Regions from separate parts of the Sphingobium sp. BYY-5 genome, predicted to be linked through region 1. Evidence: riboswitches for the same ligand, from Rfam matches in the RefSeq annotation. Region 1 holds a riboswitch; each other region holds the start of a gene.
What was found. A riboswitch is a leader RNA that binds a small molecule or an ion and turns the genes downstream of it on or off. The one in region 1 is predicted to bind cobalamin.
Positions count from the first base shown of each region.

Region 2: it holds a riboswitch for cobalamin, as region 1 does, so the genes downstream of both, MOK15_RS04565 (TonB-dependent receptor) here and MOK15_RS18500 (TonB-dependent receptor) in region 1, are expected to answer to the same signal.
Region 3: it holds a riboswitch for cobalamin, as region 1 does, so the genes downstream of both, MOK15_RS16700 (CbtB-domain containing protein) here and MOK15_RS18500 (TonB-dependent receptor) in region 1, are expected to answer to the same signal.

Region 1 is NZ_JALEBH010000002.1:545,389-547,586, reverse strand. Features, by position in the region: gene MOK15_RS18505 (DedA family protein) at 1-347, shown strand, start outside; cobalamin riboswitch at 606-854, shown strand; gene MOK15_RS18500 (TonB-dependent receptor) at 1,035-2,198, shown strand, end outside.
Region 2 is NZ_JALEBH010000001.1:934,171-936,368, reverse strand. Features, by position in the region: gene MOK15_RS04570 (TonB-dependent receptor) at 1-435, opposite strand, end outside; cobalamin riboswitch at 587-812, shown strand; gene MOK15_RS04565 (TonB-dependent receptor) at 997-2,198, shown strand, end outside.
Region 3 is NZ_JALEBH010000002.1:78,774-80,971, reverse strand. Features, by position in the region: gene fghA (S-formylglutathione hydrolase) at 1-287, shown strand, start outside; gene MOK15_RS16705 (histidine phosphatase family protein) at 247-939, opposite strand; adenosylcobalamin (AdoCbl) riboswitch at 937-1,090, shown strand; gene MOK15_RS16700 (CbtB-domain containing protein) at 1,094-1,321, shown strand; gene MOK15_RS16695 (CbtA family protein) at 1,334-2,044, shown strand.

The sequences.
Region 1 (2,198 bases):
GTCTGGCACTGGCGCGGGCGCGGCTGGCCTTTCGGCGATATGGCTTCATCTCGGTGCTGCTGGGACGATTTCTGGGGCCTCTCCGTGCGACCATTCCCCTGGTCGCGGGTGTTCTGAAAATGCCGCAGATACCGTTCCAGGCTGCGAATATCCTTTCCGCGCTGCTATGGATTCCAGCGCTCCTGGCGCCGGGCTATTTCGCCGGGTCGGAAGCCATGCGGTGGGGGTTCGGCGTGGAACATATGCTGCCGATAGTCGTCGGCCTGTGCCTGCTCCCTTTGGGTCTGGGCTGGATAGCCGTCACCATGCTGAACCGGCCACGACAACGCGCCTGTCGTCAACATTAGGGCGGATCGAGATTCAGATTAAAGCTGAAGCCTCGGCCTCATTTTCAACGTCATGCCGGATCAAGTCCGGCATGACGGCGTAGGAAGCGCCTAAGACTGTGAATGTCGATCGGCCCTAGGGGCCGGACCCCGGACATATAGGATATCGTACGGGAAACCGGGCGCAGCATCGCGAGGCGGATGTCGCTGGATAGCGCTTGCCTGTGCGAAACCGGAATTATAAGGAGCCTTGTCCTTCTTGCGCCTTTGAGGTGCGGGTGGGGCGAAGATCGCGTCGGTTCCCCGGAGACGGGGATGAAAAGGGAATATGGTGCGGGCCTTTCGGGGCCTTAATCCATAGCTGCCCCTGCAACTGTAAGTGGCGAGCGCGATATACATGTGCGGACGGCATTGCGCCCGAGCCGCCAGCCACTGGGCCGGATGCTAAATTCAGCGAAGGCCTGGGAAGGCCGTATATCAAGTGATGACCCATGAGCCAGGAGACCTGCCGGTGTCTGGTCGCTCTTGCCTTGGTCCAGGGTGTGGCCGTGGCACGGTGAACTCCGTTTGAGCGACGAACGAGCGGCTGGGGCCGCATCGGAAAGCCGTGTATCGGTCGCCCCTGGCGTCCGGCCGACGCCGGCTGCCGACCGTTCGTGAACGGCACGCCCCCGTCCAGATGTCGTGCGACGCCGACGGGGGAAGATAATGTTGAAGTTCACATCGGCTGCGGTTGCGGTCTTCACTCTTGCTGCGTCTGTTATCGCTTATGCACAACCTGACGCAGAGGCTGAAAATGCCGCGATCGTCGTCACGGGCGCGGTCGATACGCTCCGCTTCAACCTGAAGACAGAGGGTGCCAGCCGTCTTGGCCTGACACCACTGGAAATGCCCGCCAGCGTTGAAACGCTGGACGGGGATGCAATTCGTCTGCGCGGCGATCTGACCGTTCAGGATGCTGCCGCCCGCGCGACCGGGATCGTCAATACCTCCGGCGTGTTCGGTTATGGTCTCTCGGCGCGCGGCTTCACCGGCCAGAATTCGGTGATGACCCTCTATGACGGGATGCGCATGTACAATAACACGCTGACCTTCCCGGCCGACCCGTGGATGGCGCAGAGCGTGGAGATTTTGCGGGGCCCTGCCTCGGTCCTCTATGGCGAGGGTGCGATCGGCGGTGCGGTCAACGTGGTGCGCAAGCAGCCGTCCGATGAGATGGAGGTCAGTGGCCGTATCGGCATCGCCTCCTATGACAGCCTGAATGTCGCGGCGGGCGCGGGTGGACCCATCACCGATGGAGTCAGCTTTCGCACCGACGCCAGCTATCGCCGGTCCGAAGGATGGATGGATCGCGGCGATTCCCATGCGCTGGCTCTTGCGGGATCGATCCGGCTGAAACCGGCCGAAAATCTCAGCTTCACCCTATCGCATGATTATAGCAGCCAAAGTCCGCGTATCTGGTTCGGCGTACCGCTGGTCAACGGCAAGCTCGACCGGTCGCTTCGCCGCAACAATTACAATGTCACGGACGCCAATCTGCGCTTCCGCGACAATTGGAGCCAGGCGAAGGTGGAATGGACGCCATCCGATGCGCTCATCATCCGCAGCACCGTCTATCATCTATGGGCCAATAAATATTGGAAGAATGCGGAGAATCTGACTTACATTCCAGCGACCGCCAGCAGCCCGGCACAGGTGCGGCAGTCGAGCTTTCTTGATCTCTACCATATCCAGAAACAGACCGGGAACCGCACCACCGCAAATCTGACGCAGGAGATTGGCGGCCTGGAAAATCAGTTGGTCCTGGGCTTCGACATCAACCGGATCAGCTACAGGAATGTCAGCAACAGCGGCAATAACGCGACCCGGCTG
Region 2 (2,198 bases), on a different contig from region 1:
GCCGAAAGCGCCGATGCCCCCGCCCCGCGTCACGCGAACCACCGACAGTCGCTCGGGCGCAAGCGCGCTGAACGGGATATAGCCGAAAAAGGGATCGGCGATCGGCACGCCGTCGAGCAGCATCAGCGTACGGCTTGACGCATTGCCGCCCAGCGCGCGCAAGGTCGCCCCCTGATTGGACGGGTTGGACGACCGGCTGTCTGACCGGCGGAACTGCTGGAAACCCGCGACATCGCCCAGCACGCTCTCGATCCGGCCTGAAGCACTGTCCATCAGCCGCTGCCGGTCGATCACCACCGACCCATAGACCGGCGTGCCCGGCGGCAGGTCCAGCCCCGCCCCCGTCACCACGATGGACGGCGCATCGTCGGGCGCTTCAGCCCAGGCGGTGGCTGGCACGGCCAACAGGATGGCGGACAATAGCTGCTTCTTCATGGCGCTCCCCTTGATGCGCCCCCTTTGTTGTTTTTCACCGTCTTTGCAAATGGAAAGGGCAGCATCCCTCTTCCCCCCGACAGAGGCGCCGGACGAAAGCACATTGCCAAAATGGTGCGGCGCGTTATGGGCATGATGGTGGGGAATATCTGTTCTCCATGACCGCGTCGGTGCCCCGCGAGGGGCTTGAATGGGAACATGGTGAGGCGGCTTAACAAGAGCCGGCAAATCCAGGGCTGTCCCTGCAACTGTAAGCGGCGAGCGCGATGCACAGGTTCCGGAACAGGCCGGGACAGCCACTGGGGGAGACCCTGGGAAGGTGTGCATCAAGCGACGACCCGCGAGCCAGGAGACCAGCCAGCGTGGGTCGCTCATTGTCCCAGGTCCAGGGAGAGACCAGGGCACGGAGAATGTCCGTCGAGCGACGACCAAGCGGCCGGGGCCGCTTCGGCGCGGGGTATGCGGGCGCAACAACGCCAGTCCGCCACCATGCGCCGGTCGATCGCGTTGCGCGTTCGGCAGGCCCTGCCTTCGTTGCCGGCGTTCGGAGGGGGCTCTCCGATGAAGACTGTAAAGACTATTTCCCTATTGGCCCTGGCAGCGGCGACGCCTGCCCTGGCTCAGGCGCCCGAAACGGAACCCGGCACGCGCCCCGGCGATGAGATCCTCGTCACCGCCTCCCGTTCCGGCGAAGGGGTGAAGGCCAGCCAGCTCGGCGCGTCCGTCACCGTGATCGACGCCGCCACGCTGGAAGCGCGGCAGACGCGCATCGTGTCCGACGTGCTGCGCGACGTGCCCGGCATCGCCATCAGCCGGATCGGCGGAGTCGGCGGCCAGACGCAAATCCGCCTGCGCGGCAGCGAAGCCAATCATGTTCTGGTGCTGATCGATGGTATCGAGGCCGCCGATCCCTATTATGGCGAATTTGATTTCGGCACGCTGATCGCCGATCCCGCCGCCCGGATCGAGGTGCTGCGCGGCCAGCAATCCTCGCTCTACGGTTCCGACGCGATCGGCGGCGTGGTCAATTATATCACCCTGTCGGGTCGCGAGGCGCCGGGCATCAGCGGACGGATCGAGGGCGGTTCCTTCGGCACGGTCAGCAGCGCCGCGCGCGTGGCGGGCGCCAGCGACGGCTTCGACTACGCCCTGTCCGCCTCTTATTATGACACGGACGGCTATCCCACCGCGCGCGGCGGCAACCGGGACATCGGCTCCCAAAGCCTGGGCGCGACCAGCAAGGTCAACTGGACGCCGACCGACGCCGTCAAGCTGACGGGCGTGCTGCGCTACAGCCTGACCAAGGCCGACACCAACAACAGCGAGTTCGATCCCACCAGCCCTCTGTTCGGTTACACGGTCGACAGCCCCGGTGTCCGTTATCGCAACGAAGCGCTCTATGGCCTGCTATCGGCGCAGCTTACCGGGCTGGACGGGCGATGGATCAGCACGCTGTCGGGCCAGTTCGCCGATACGACGCGCAAGGGCTATAACGCCTTTGGCTTCGACTATGGTGACAAGGGTCGCCGCTACAAAGGCTCCCTCTCTTCCAGCCTGACCCTCGGCACGGAAGCGGTGACGCACCGCATCACCGGCGCGATCGATGTGGAGCGGGAGAGTTTCCGGAACCTTTCGAGCTTTGCCTTCATGGGCAGGCGGCATACCGACAATATCGGGCTGGTCGGGCAATATGAGATGACGGCCGGCGCGCTCTCGCTGGGCGGGTCGGTGCGTTACGACGACAATAACCGCTTTCAGGACAC
Region 3 (2,198 bases), 470 kb from region 1:
GGCAGAAGGCGCTGGGCGGCTATCTGGGCGACAACAAGGCGGCGTGGCGTCAACATGATGCCGTCGCGCTGATCGAGGATGGCGCGCGAGTGCCGGAGCTATTGGTGGATCAGGGCGCGGCGGACCCATTCCTGGCCGAACAATTGAAGCCCGAGTTGCTGGAAGCCGCCTGCTCCGTCGCAGGGATCGACCTTAACCTGCGGGTCCAGCCTAGCTATGACCATAGCTATTATTTCATCTCCACCTTCATGGAGGATCATCTGCGCTGGCATGGTAAGCGGCTTTAGCCTTTCCACCACTATCAATAGGGAGCGCGCCAAGCGCCTGCAGGCGCCATGCCCGATTGAAGGAAAGGCGGCAGAATGAAAGCGGGGCGATGTCGATGGCGAGGGTCGCGCGCAACGGCATGTCGAGCATATGAGCCAGCGCGGCGCGGATCATCATCGGATGCGTAATCGCCCCCGGCCGGCCTGACGTCTGCCCCGCCAGGCTATCGATCCAGGAGCCGATGCGCGCGGCGGCATTCGCCATATCCTCCCCATCCGGAGCGCCGGCGGCGGGATCGGCAAGCCAGGCTGCCAATCCATCGGGATGCGATGCACCGACCTCCATAATGGTGCGCCCGCTCCACGCGCCATGATCGACGTCACGCAATGCGATTTCCGGTTCCACCGGCAGCGCCATGGCCGCTGCCGTTTCCATCGCGGACCGCGCGGGACTGCAAAAGAGCCGATCAAACCGCACGCCCGCCATCGCCGCCACGGCCGCGCGACGACCGGCATCGTCCAGCGGCTCTTCCGGCCCGGCAAAGCCACCCGATCGACTGAAGCGTGTCGCACCGGCACAGACCAGGGTAAGGGTAAGGGTAAGGGTAAGGGTAAGCGTAAGGGTCAGGCAAAGCTCCGACAGACAGTTGACGCCGATCGCCTGCCGGTTCAAAGGACAGACAGCGTCCAGGAAGAGGAAGCCGGTGCAAATCCGGCGCGGTCGCGCCACTGTAATCGATGCCCTTGCCGCGCGTCGAGAGCCAGATTTTCTTCCTGGGCTTTTGATACCCCCATCGGGACGCGACATCCCGCAAAGGAGCATGACCATGGCCAGCAATGCCGCCCTGTTCGACGACGTTTTCATTCCCGTACGCGGGCAGGCCGCAATTCCGATCGAGGATATCGCCCCCTGGGCCGTGTTCGGGTTGCTGATCGCGATGATCTTTCTCTATTTCGTCAGCACCGAACAAGGTGCCTATGCCCTGTTCGACGGCATGTATGTGCATGAATATGTGCATGACGGCCGTCATCTGCTCGGCTTCCCCTGCCACTGACAGCCCAATCACATGACCAAGGATCTCTTGTGGCGCGGAATGCTGGCGGGCATTCTGGCGGCCCTGCTGTCGACCTTGTGCGCGCGCGTCATCGCCGAGCCGCAGGTCGACCTGGCCATCGCCTATGAAGCGTCCCATGCCGCCCATGATATGGGTGGCGGAGAGGAAGAACTGGTCAGCCGCGCTACCCAGAAGGGCGCGGGGCTGCTCACGGCGTTGACGCTTTATGGCGCTGCGGTGGGCGGCATTTTTTCGCTGGTTTTCGCTTATGGCTACGGGCGGATCGGGCGGATGGGACCGCGCAGCTTCGCGCTGCTACTGGCGGGCCTGGCCTTCCTGCTGGTCGTGATCGTGCCGGCGATCAAATATCCGCAGACACCGCCTGCCGTCGGGCGACATGAAACGGTGGGCGTCCGCACCGCCGCCTATTTCGCGATGATTGTCCTGTCCTTGGGCGCTGCGGTGATTGCTGGCAGGCTGCGCATGGCGCTGTCCCGCTCCTGGCGCAGGATCGATGCCGTCCTGCTCGCGATCGGCGCCTATCTGCTGCTGGTCATGCTGGGCCAATATCTGCTGCCCACGATCGATGAGGTGCCCGAACATTTCCCCGCGAGCCTGCTGTGGAATTTCCGCGTTGCCGCCATGGCAACCCAGTTGGTGCTGTGGGCGACGATCGGCGTGGCGTTCGGCCTGTCGGCGGAGCGGTTGCTGCAACGCCAGTAACAGCCCGCCAGGGGAAGTGAAGCTGCGTGCGATAGTCATGCCGCCCTGAAAGGCTGATGACAGCTTCGCTTCCTATTCGGCGGCGGCCCCAATCCGCATGACAAAGGCCGTTCGTTCAGGCGCTGGCGTCCCGACGCCCTCTCCTGCCGGATGG